2 regions of the Peribacillus sp. NPDC097295 genome follow, and region 1 is predicted to be linked to the other one. Evidence: riboswitches for the same ligand, from Rfam matches in the RefSeq annotation. Region 1 holds a riboswitch; the other holds the start of a gene.
The links. A riboswitch is a leader RNA that binds a small molecule or an ion and turns the genes downstream of it on or off. The one in region 1 is predicted to bind cobalamin.
Positions count from the first base shown of each region.

Region 1 (5,224 bases):
ACGTCATTTCAAACCCTCCAAATGAATGTTCTTGTATATATAACAGAACATTTGTTCGTTTTAATCAAATATCAACAGAGTTATTTAACAAAGCCTTTTGTTTAAGGTGGCAAGCCTCAAGCTTTAGACATATATGGCGAAGCCAAAACGTAAAACGGCAGGGATGCCATAGATGGAATAAAGAAGTCATGCTATAATCTAGTACGTCATAAAAGCAATTAAGAATTATCATATAAAGAAAAAAGGAAGTGTCATTGTGAATATATCTACATTAAAACAGGAGTGGTTTGGCAACGTCCGAGGGGATGTACTTTCCGGTATCGTCGTAGCCCTTGCCTTAATTCCTGAGGCGATTGCCTTCTCCATCATTGCCGGTGTTGACCCGATGGTGGGGTTATATGCTTCCTTCTGCATCGCCATTGTCATTGCCTTTGTTGGAGGGCGACCAGGCATGATTTCAGCGGCAACCGGGGCGATGGCACTCGTGATGGTTGACCTTGTTAAGGATTACGGCTTGAACTACTTGCTTGCCGCCACCATTTTAACGGGAATCCTTCAAATTCTACTGGGTGTCTTTAAGATCGGGAAGCTCATGAAATTTATACCGAAGCCTGTCATGACCGGGTTTGTGAATTCCTTGGCCATCTTGATTTTCATGGCCCAACTTACACATTTCACAGGGGAATCATGGGTCATGTATGTCATGACAGCCGGTTCACTCGCCATCATCTATCTTTTCCCACGGATAACCAAGGCCATTCCTTCGTCGCTGGTCGCAATCGTCTTCATGACCATCGTGGCTGTTGCAACTGGGGCTTCAGTAAGGACCGTAGGAGATATGGGGCATTTGAGCCAAGCTCTACCGACGTTCTTGATTCCAGATATTCCCTTAACATTCGAGACACTGGCCATCATTTTTCCTTATTCCATCGCCCTTGCGTTCGTTGGATTGTTAGAATCTTTACTGACGGCGCAAATCGTTGACGAAATGACCGATACGGATAGCAATAAAAACCGGGAAGCCAAAGGACAGGGAATCGCGAACATCGTTGCCGGATTCTTCGGCGGGATGGCAGGTTGTGCAATGATTGGACAATCCGGGATAAACATCAAGTCCGGGGGACGAGGCCGACTATCCACTTTCGTTGCCGGTGCCTTTTTGTTAACCTTGATCGTATTATTGAATGATGTCTTAATTAAAATTCCGATGGCTGCCCTTGTTGCAGTCATGATCATGGTTTCCATCGGGACCTTTGACTGGTCCTCCTTAAAAAAGCTTCGGATCACGCCTAAAACCGAGGCAATCGTCATGGTCGTGACAGTCATCGTCGTTCTTTATACACATGATTTATCCAAAGGCGTATTCGCCGGGGTAATATTAAGCATGATTTTCTTCTCGGCTAAAATTTCTAAAGTGTCGATCGAGAAAACGACAGACCAACCGGCCGAAAACATCATTTATCGGATAAAGGGACAAGTATTCTTCGCTTCGGTCCAGGACTTCATATCGAAGTTTGATCCGATGGAGAAAGCCGATTCCATTATCATTGATTTTTCCGATTCGAAAATATGGGACGCTTCAGCTGTGGATGCCGTCGAGAAAGTCGTCCTAAAATACAGGGTGCAAGGCAAAACGGTTCAGGTACTTGGCCTTGATCAGGAGAGTTCCCAGTTGCTAAAGAATCTAGCCTCTTATGTAAAGTAAACGTTACATTGCATAAAATCTTCATGAACCGCCAAACTAGAGTGAAGGATACTCTGGATTGGAGGAAGAACCATGTCAACTGATCAGGATTATACAGCCGCAGACTTATCACCGGACCTTCTCAATGAATTAAAACTCTTTGAAGGAAAAATGCGTGAGGAATCAAACAAAGAACTGATTGTGATTGCGTATGAAAAAGAAAAAGATGCATTGAATTAAAAAAAGGACTCGAAGGCCATTATAAAGTGGCATCGAGTCCTTTTTTTATAACTGTTGTAATCTGCCCGGCTTATAGCTTAGCGAAAATGTCTGTTAAAACTGGGACGATTTGTTTTTTACGTGACACGACGCCTTCTAAAACGGCGATATTGTTATTCAATGTAACGTTATAGGCTTTTTCGACCGCAAACGCTGATGTTCCAAGAGCCAAGGCTACAGAATCATTCGTTAAGATATCCGTTACCACGAATAAGAATAAATCTAGTTCTTTCGCGGCAATGACAGCCTGAATCGCTGCTTCGATTTCTGTTTGCTTTGCAAGTACTTCGTTCGGATCAACAGCATTTACTTGAGCAATCTCAACTTTTGCCGTTCCCATAGCAAATTCTTTTGCATCAAGAGTGATGAGCTGATCAATCGTTTTATCACTCAAGTCAGCTCCAGCTTTTAGCATCTCTAAACCGTATGTTTCAGCATTCACACCCGCAATTTCAGCTAATTCCATAGCCGCTGCGACGTCTTGCTCTGTGCATGTAGGGGATTTGAATAGTAAAGAATCGGAAATGATGGCTGAAAGCATAAGTCCTGCAATTGCCTTAGGCACTTCAATCCCATTTTCTTTGTAAATCTTATTTAAGATAGTAGCCGTGCAACCAACCGGTTCCGCGCGGTAATATAAAGGATCACTTGTTTCGAAATTAGCGATGCGGTGGTGGTCGATGACTTCCAATACGCGGACTTGATCGATGTCTTCAGCACTTTGTTGGCGTTCGTTATGATCGACCAAAATCACTCCATCCGCTTCCCCAGCCACTTTATCAACAAGGCGAGGTGCCTCGAATTTGAATTGGTCCAACGCATATTGCGTTTCACCATTGACTTCACCAAGACGAACTGGTTCAGTATTCACGCCCAGCTGTTTTTTTAGATCAGCATACGCGATGGCTGAACAAATAGTGTCTGTATCCGGATTTTTATGTCCAAAAACTAATATTTTTTCCACGATTTTTGCTCCTTTTTCCTAAATGATTTTCAGGGTTCTTTCTTTTCAATAAGCAGAATCCCTAGTTTTGCTATGCAATTTATTTTAACACAAAACACCTGACAATCCTCGAGGGATTTTTCGATTCCCCCCTATATTCTTTCACTATCCTCTTCCGTTATTAGACCTTGTCAATAGATATGAATCGGATTTCTTAAATATAAATGTTGAATTATCGGCACAGATGGCTTACGATTATAGAAGTATAAATACTAGATATTGACTTTTCTAACAACTCAAATAACTATATATAGAAAAAATGAACCAAGGTGCCAGAGATGGCTGAAAAGGGAATCCGGTGTGATCCCGGAACTGTCCCCGCAACTGTAAATGTGACGAAATGAGAAAACCACTGTATAGCTCTCTATACGGGAAGGACTCAAAGTAGGATGATCATGAGTCAGGAGACCTGCCTGGTTTTTTCAAGTTTCTTATTCTTCGGGGATTGAGATGATGAAACGATAGTGTAACGGCTATTTTTTCATGGCTCTTTTATCCTATCGTTTGATCCGCTCAATTTATTGGGCGGATTTTTTTTATTTACGTACGTTTTAAGGAGGAATACTCATGACTCAAACATATAACACGGCTATGGAAACCGAAACAAAATCAATCCAGCTTGATATGCTATCAAAGGATTTCGAAGACCGGCTTGATATGGACAAATTTAAAAAGCGCTTCACTAAATGGCTCGATCGAAAAAGTGATGCTTCTGAAGAACAAACATCGAAAAAACTAATACAGCTTGCCCTTGAAAGTGTCGATATCGATGCGCCTGACTGGACATTTGTCGCCGCCAGGGAACTTTTGAATACCATGTATCGCGATGCCCGGACAAATCGGGGCTATGAAGGCAGAAGCTATGGACCTTTCTATGAATTAATCAAAGAACTCTCGCAACAGCATGAAGGCCAGCGTTACCCTGTTTATAAATCGGAGCTTCTCGATTCCTACACAAAAACGGAGATCGAAGAATTGGGTTCAGTCATCAATCCGGAAAAAGATAACCTCTTTTCTTATATCGGAATCTATCTTTTGAATGACAGATACTTGGCCCGTCCAAAAAAAGACAAGGTCTATGAACTTCCTCAGGAGCGCTTCATGATCATTGCCATGGAAATCATGAGGCTTGAAAAAACGGAACATCGCCTGCAGCTTGTTAAAGAAGCGTACTGGGCCATGTCCAACCTGTATATGACGGTTGCGACCCCTACCCTCTCGAATGCCGGTAAGACCCACGGGCAATTGAGTTCATGCTTCATCGATGCGATAGAAGATTCCATCGACGGAATCTATCAATCAAACTATGATGCTGCCAAAGTTTCCAAATTCGGTGGTGGGGTCGGTCTATATGTCGGGAAAATCCGCTCGCTCGGATCTGATATCCGCGGTTTTTCCGGAAACAGTTCAGGCACGACTCCCTGGATTCGTCTCTTTAACCAAACCGCCGTCAGCGTCGATCAATTGGGTCAACGCAAAGGTGCCATTGCCATCTATATGGACGCTTGGCATAAAGACATCATGAGCTTCCTTGACTTGAAAACGCAAAACGGAGACGACCGCTTAAAAGCACATGATATTTTCACAGGCGTTTGTATCCCCGATTTGTTCATGGAAGCCGTGCGCGACAGGAAGGAATGGTATCTTTTCGATCCGCATACCGTGAAGCAGACCCTTGGGTTCTCCCTCGAAGATTTTTATGATGAGAAAAAAGGGGAAGGAAGTTTCAGGGACCATTACGCCCTCGCTGTAGAGGCCGCAGAAAATGGCGTACTTCCAGGCTATAGTTTCGAGAAAATCAACGCGATGGACATTATGAAAGGCATCATGATTTCACAATTAGAAGAAGGCGTGCCCTATATGTTCTACCGGGATGAGGTGAACAGGAAGAACCCGAATAAGCATAAAGGGATGATTTATTGTTCTAATCTTTGTACGGAAATTGCCCAGAATTTAAGCCCGTCAACGATCACCGACGAATATGAAACAGAAGATGGCGATGTCGTCGTGGTTCGCAAAAGCGGGGATTTCGTAGTCTGTAACCTTTCCTCCATCAACCTGCCCCGCGCAGTGAACAGTGATGTGTTGGAAAGACTGATCCCGATTCAGATTCGCATGCTCGATAACGTCATTGACGTGAATACCTTACCGGTCAAACAGGCATCCATTTCAAATAAACGGTACCGATCTATCGGCTTAGGAACATTCGGTTGGCATCATTTACTGGCAACCCAAAATATCTACTGGGAATCTGATGA
Region 1 is NZ_JBIWCW010000003.1:151,093-156,316, reverse strand. Features, by position in the region: gene ACIQXN_RS07050 (IS1595 family transposase) at 1-7, opposite strand, end outside; gene ACIQXN_RS07045 (SulP family inorganic anion transporter) at 257-1,705, shown strand; gene ACIQXN_RS07040 (hypothetical protein) at 1,778-1,924, shown strand; gene ACIQXN_RS07035 (manganese-dependent inorganic pyrophosphatase) at 1,995-2,927, opposite strand; cobalamin riboswitch at 3,216-3,397, shown strand; gene ACIQXN_RS07030 (ribonucleoside-diphosphate reductase subunit alpha) at 3,558-5,224, shown strand, end outside.

Region 2 (5,224 bases), on a different contig from region 1:
CAAAGTGTCGGAACTCTTCTTCTGATTGCAGTGCTTCCGGAAATATGGCGTCCGCTCCAGCTTCGACATAGGCATGCACTCTTTCAATGGCAGCTTCGACTCCTTCTACTGCCCGTGCATCCGTCCGCGCCACGATAATGAGTGAAGGTGCAACCTGTTTAATTGCCTTGATTTTTTGCTGCATCTCTTCTGTAGATACAAGCTTTTTACCATTTAAATGACCACATTTCTTCGGGAGGTCTTGGTCTTCTATTTGGACGGCTGCTATTCCTACTTCTTGCATTTCTCTAGCCGTACGGGCCACATTCAGCACCCCACCAAATCCTGTATCGATATCCACTAGTATCGGCAAATCTGTAGCACGGACAATATCTCTTGCACGTTCCGCCACTTCTCCAGAAGATACAATACCTAAATCGGGTAAACCTCGGCTCGCTGTATAAGCGGCCCCAGATAAATATAGGGCATGGAAGCCTGATTCCTTAGCTATGAGCCCTGCCATTGCATCATGCGTACCTGGAATTTGTAAAATGCCTGATGCTTGTATTAATTGCAAGAAACGTTCTGCCAGTTCTTCCTGTGATGATTGTTTATTTACTATCCAAGCCACTGATAAGCCCCCCTTAGATTAAAAATAAATTCACAAATTCGTTTACTTTTAAATTGGATAATACCTTTTGGTTTAAACATGCTTCTTGAATTTTCTTTTGTTGTTTTTGTGAATAATGGGTACTAATGTTATCAGTGAATTTCTTAATAACCTTTGGAAACGCTTCTTCTCTTCTAAAACGATGACCAAGAGGATATTCACATTCCACAAGTTCCGAAACCGTTCCATCTCGATAATGGATTTGTACAGCATTAGCGATTGAGCGCTTGTTCGGATCAAGGTAATCCGTAGTATATTGTTTATTTTCCACTACCACCATTTTATCCCTCAGCTGATCAATTCTTATATCTCTGGCCGCTTCGTCTTCGTAATGGTCTGCCGTAATATTTCCATAAATTAAACCAACAGCAGTGATATATTGAATACAATGATCACGGTCCGCAGGATTGTTTAATGGTCCTGTTTTATCGATGATACGAATAGCTGATTCATGTGTTGTGATGGTGATCTTTTCTATTTCATTCAAACGGTTTTTAACTTCATCGTGCAATTCCACTGCACACTCGGCAGCTGTTTGCGCATGAAATTCAGCTGGGAAGGATACCTTGAATAACACATTCTCCATTACATACGAATCTAATGAACGAGCAAGCTTCAGTTCTTGTTTATTGAACAAAACATCTTGAAAGCCCCATCCTGGTGCTGAAAGAGCTGTCGGATATCCCATTTCTCCTTTAACAGCCATTAAGGCTAAATGAACACCCCGGCTTGTTGCATCCCCAGCAGCCCATGATTTACGAGACCCTGTATTTGGTGCATGACGATATGTACGGAGACTGGAGTTATCAATCCATGCATTGGATATGGCATGAATAATCTCTTCTCTAGTACCTCCAAGAGCTTTTGTAACAACAGCCGTCGTCGCTACTTTTACGAATAAAACATGATCAAGCCCCACTCGATTCAAACTATTTTCTAATGCTAATACACCCTGAATTTCATGTGCTTTAATCATCATTTCAAGAACATCCTGCACAGTTAGTGCTTGTCTTCCCTCCGCAATATTCACTTGGCTTAAATAATCCGCTGTTGCAAGAATACCTCCTAAATTATCAGATGGATGTCCCCATTCGGCAGCTAACCACGTATCGTTATAGTCCAACCATCGAATCATACAGCCAATATTAAATGCTCCTTTGACTGGATCCAGTACATATGAAGTACCTGGAACACGTGTGCCATTTGGTACTACTGTCCCTGGGACGACCGGTCCTAATAATTTGGTGCATTCTGGATATTGAAGCGCTAAAATTCCGCAGCCAATTGTATCAAGTAACACATAACGGGCAGTCTCGTACGCCTCTGTACTAGTAATCTCTTTATCTAACACATAATCTGCAATTGTCTCTAATAATACATCCGTCTGATTAATTCCATTCACCTTTAACATTTTTTCATTCCCTTTCTATACAAAGTCATTTATTATTAGAAATGGTCGTTGGTCAGAACGACCATTCGGCGAGCTGATAACTTACATTTTTTTAATTGGTTAAAATAGTGTGGTTACGACGCTCGCCTATATAATTTACACGCGGCCTAAAAAGTCGGTTGTTTGCATGTTGTTCAACCACATGAGCGCATAATCCTACTGTTCTAGCACTAAAGAAAATCGGTGTATAGATTTCAATTGGTAGACCTAGCATGTAATAGACAGGTGCCGCATAATAATCTAAATTCGGGTAAAGACCTTTCTCTCTTACCATGACATCTTCACCAGCTTCGCACATTCTATAAAGGAGATCATCTCCTTTATTGTCGCAAAGTTGTTTTAACGCTTTTTTCATGATAAGCGCTCTTGGATCCATCTTCTTCATATAGACACGATGACCAAAGCCCATTATCTTTTCTTTATTTGCTAATTTCTTTCCAAGCAACTGTTCGAACTTTTCAACTGTTCCAGCTTCTAAAAGCATGTACATGACCGCTTCATTTGCTCCACCATGTAAATTGCCTTTCAACGAAGCAACAGCTCCTGTTAACGCACCATACAAATCGGATTGTGTAGAAGCAATTACCCGAGCTGTAAACGTAGAATTTGGCATTTCATGTTCGCTATACAATAATAAAGATTGGTCGAAAACCTTTTCTTCCAGTTCTGTTGGCACTTTACCAGTAATCATGTAATAGAAATTTGCACTGTATGATAAAAGTTTATTTGGAAGAACAACCTCTTGCTTATTCAACACTCTATAACTATTTGCCACAATATTGGGAACTTTCGCCAATAGTTTGTAAGCGCGTTCTTTATTGGCCGTAGTTGAACGATCATCAAGCTGCTGTTCATAGCCGGCTAATGCGGAAATCCCTGTTCTTAACGCGTCCATAGGATGTGTTTTCTCTGGTAATAGTTTAAAAATCTTTAAAATATCAGTCGGTATTTCATATTCTTCCTTCAATTTATTCTCTAGGTACGCTTTTTCCTCTGAGGTTGGAAGATTATCATTTAGTAACAGATTCACAATATCTAAATATTCTGCATGATCAGCCAATTTAATTAAATCGTATCCTGCGATTACAATTTCACTTTGAACCGTATCAAGGAATGAGAGTCTCGTTTCTGACGCTATAATTCCATCCAGCCCAGGTGAGTAGTTTTCTTGTATCGACATTTTTACTCCTCCTATCCAAATTAACTCTTAATTGAAAGCGGTAACATTTTACCTCGATGATTGATACATACTTTTAAATCTCTTTTCACCCATCAGGAATAGCCTAACTGTCCTTAGATAAAATTGGGTCATAAAAAAACAACTTCCATTGGAAGTTGTTAATTAACGAATCGTTACCTAAATAAACATGATAATTCACAGTAATTATTCATGCCAAGTAATCCGCAATTAACACCTCCTATCCTCGTAGGTAATTGATGCATGATTATTCGGCAGGTCTCCTGGCTTATGATCATCACTTTTCGAACCTTCCCGTTTCTATAAGCATAGAATCAGTGGTATTTTTCGAATCGCTCCCAAATACAGTTGCGGGACAGCATCGGAATCAAACCGATTTCCCTTTTAAGCAAATAAAGTGAATCATTTTATTCGCACCAAATAATTAACATATTTAATTTTCTACTTAAATATACCAAATATTTTAAATATTTACAATTTAATATTTAAATTCCAAATAGGTCTTTCCATGCATTTTAGAAATATTTTGTATTAAAGTAGTAAAATATGTTGTTTAATCAGAAAATTCTGCATTTTAAATATTTATTTTAGCGTTTTATCTCATGCTCTGAAAAATGCTGGATGGACACCTTAAATCATTTGTACCCTTTTGATATACGCTAATGCTACGATTATTTCACTTCTATTGGACAAACAAGAGGCTGTCTCATAAGTCCCTTTTTTGAGTAAAATAACGCAAAATTGAAGAGGCAGAAGTGTTGTTAAATCAACATATCTGCCTCTCTTTATTTATTTAATTTAAGCTTAACTACCCTTTTTGGGACAGCCTCTTGTTTTACGTCTCAATATCATTATATTTACGTTTTCTAGTAAAACAGTTTTATACCCATATCGTTACCAAACAAACAAGCCAACAATCATGGCACTGAGCATGGAGACTGCCATTCCACTAAGCAAAAGCTTCCAAACATTCCTTCCGATGATGCTTGATCTTTCCTCGTCAAGAATGGAATTGAATGTTCCATAAATCATGCCGACCGTACTGAAATTTGCAAATGAAGTGAGGTACGTCACTGCAACAGCGACTGTATGTGGTGCCATACCGCTTATCTGATTCTTCAAATCCAGCAGGGCCACGAATTCATTGGTGGCGAGCTTGATACCCATTAATTGAGCAACATACATCGTATCTTCCCAGTTTAATCCAAACAAGAAAGCGAATGGACTAAAAATAACCGAGAAAATCTTCTGTATCGTCAACCCATCTACTGCAAGTCCTAATATACCATTCAGACTGGCAGTCAACGCGACATACCCGATTACCATGGCCATGATGACGATGACCATTTTGACTCCAACCAGCATACTGTTTGAAATCGTTGAAAAGAAGTCTTTACGTTCCTCTTTTGTTGGGATATACACGACATCGTCCTCTTTACTGACAGTAACGGGATTCAACATATTGGCAATCAGCAAGGCATTTAAACAGTTTAAGGGAATGGCTACGAACACAAACTCTGCCGGTACCATGGATAAATACGCACCGATGATGGAACCACTTATACTACTCATACTCATAATTCCGAATGTAAGCAAACGTTGGTCTTTTAAAGAAACAAGTTGCATCCGTATTACGGCGAGAGCTTCAGTGTTTCCGAGAAACATCATCTGGATAGAAAAGAAGCTTTCCAGTTTCGGTAAACCCGACACTTTTGAAATAAGCCAACCGACTTTATCTATAATCCAAGTCAGGATGCCGAAATACGAGAGAATATCAAAAAACGTAATGATAAAGATGATTGGCATTAAGGCACTGAAAAAGAAATCCACTTGTTCATTGGCCATAACAGAAGGGAATACGAAAGAAATCCCTTCATTTGCACAAGCAATCAACCAGGTGAAGAAAGTAGCAATCTGCTTAATGACC
Region 2 is NZ_JBIWCW010000006.1:58,511-63,734, forward strand. Features, by position in the region: gene prpB (methylisocitrate lyase) at 1-610, opposite strand, end outside; gene prpD (2-methylcitrate dehydratase) at 624-2,060, opposite strand; gene mmgD (citrate synthase) at 2,152-3,279, opposite strand; cobalamin riboswitch at 3,534-3,733, opposite strand; gene ACIQXN_RS12430 (NupC/NupG family nucleoside CNT transporter) at 4,192-5,224, opposite strand, start outside.
Region 2: it holds a riboswitch for cobalamin, as region 1 does, so the genes downstream of both, mmgD (citrate synthase) here and ACIQXN_RS07030 (ribonucleoside-diphosphate reductase subunit alpha) in region 1, are expected to answer to the same signal.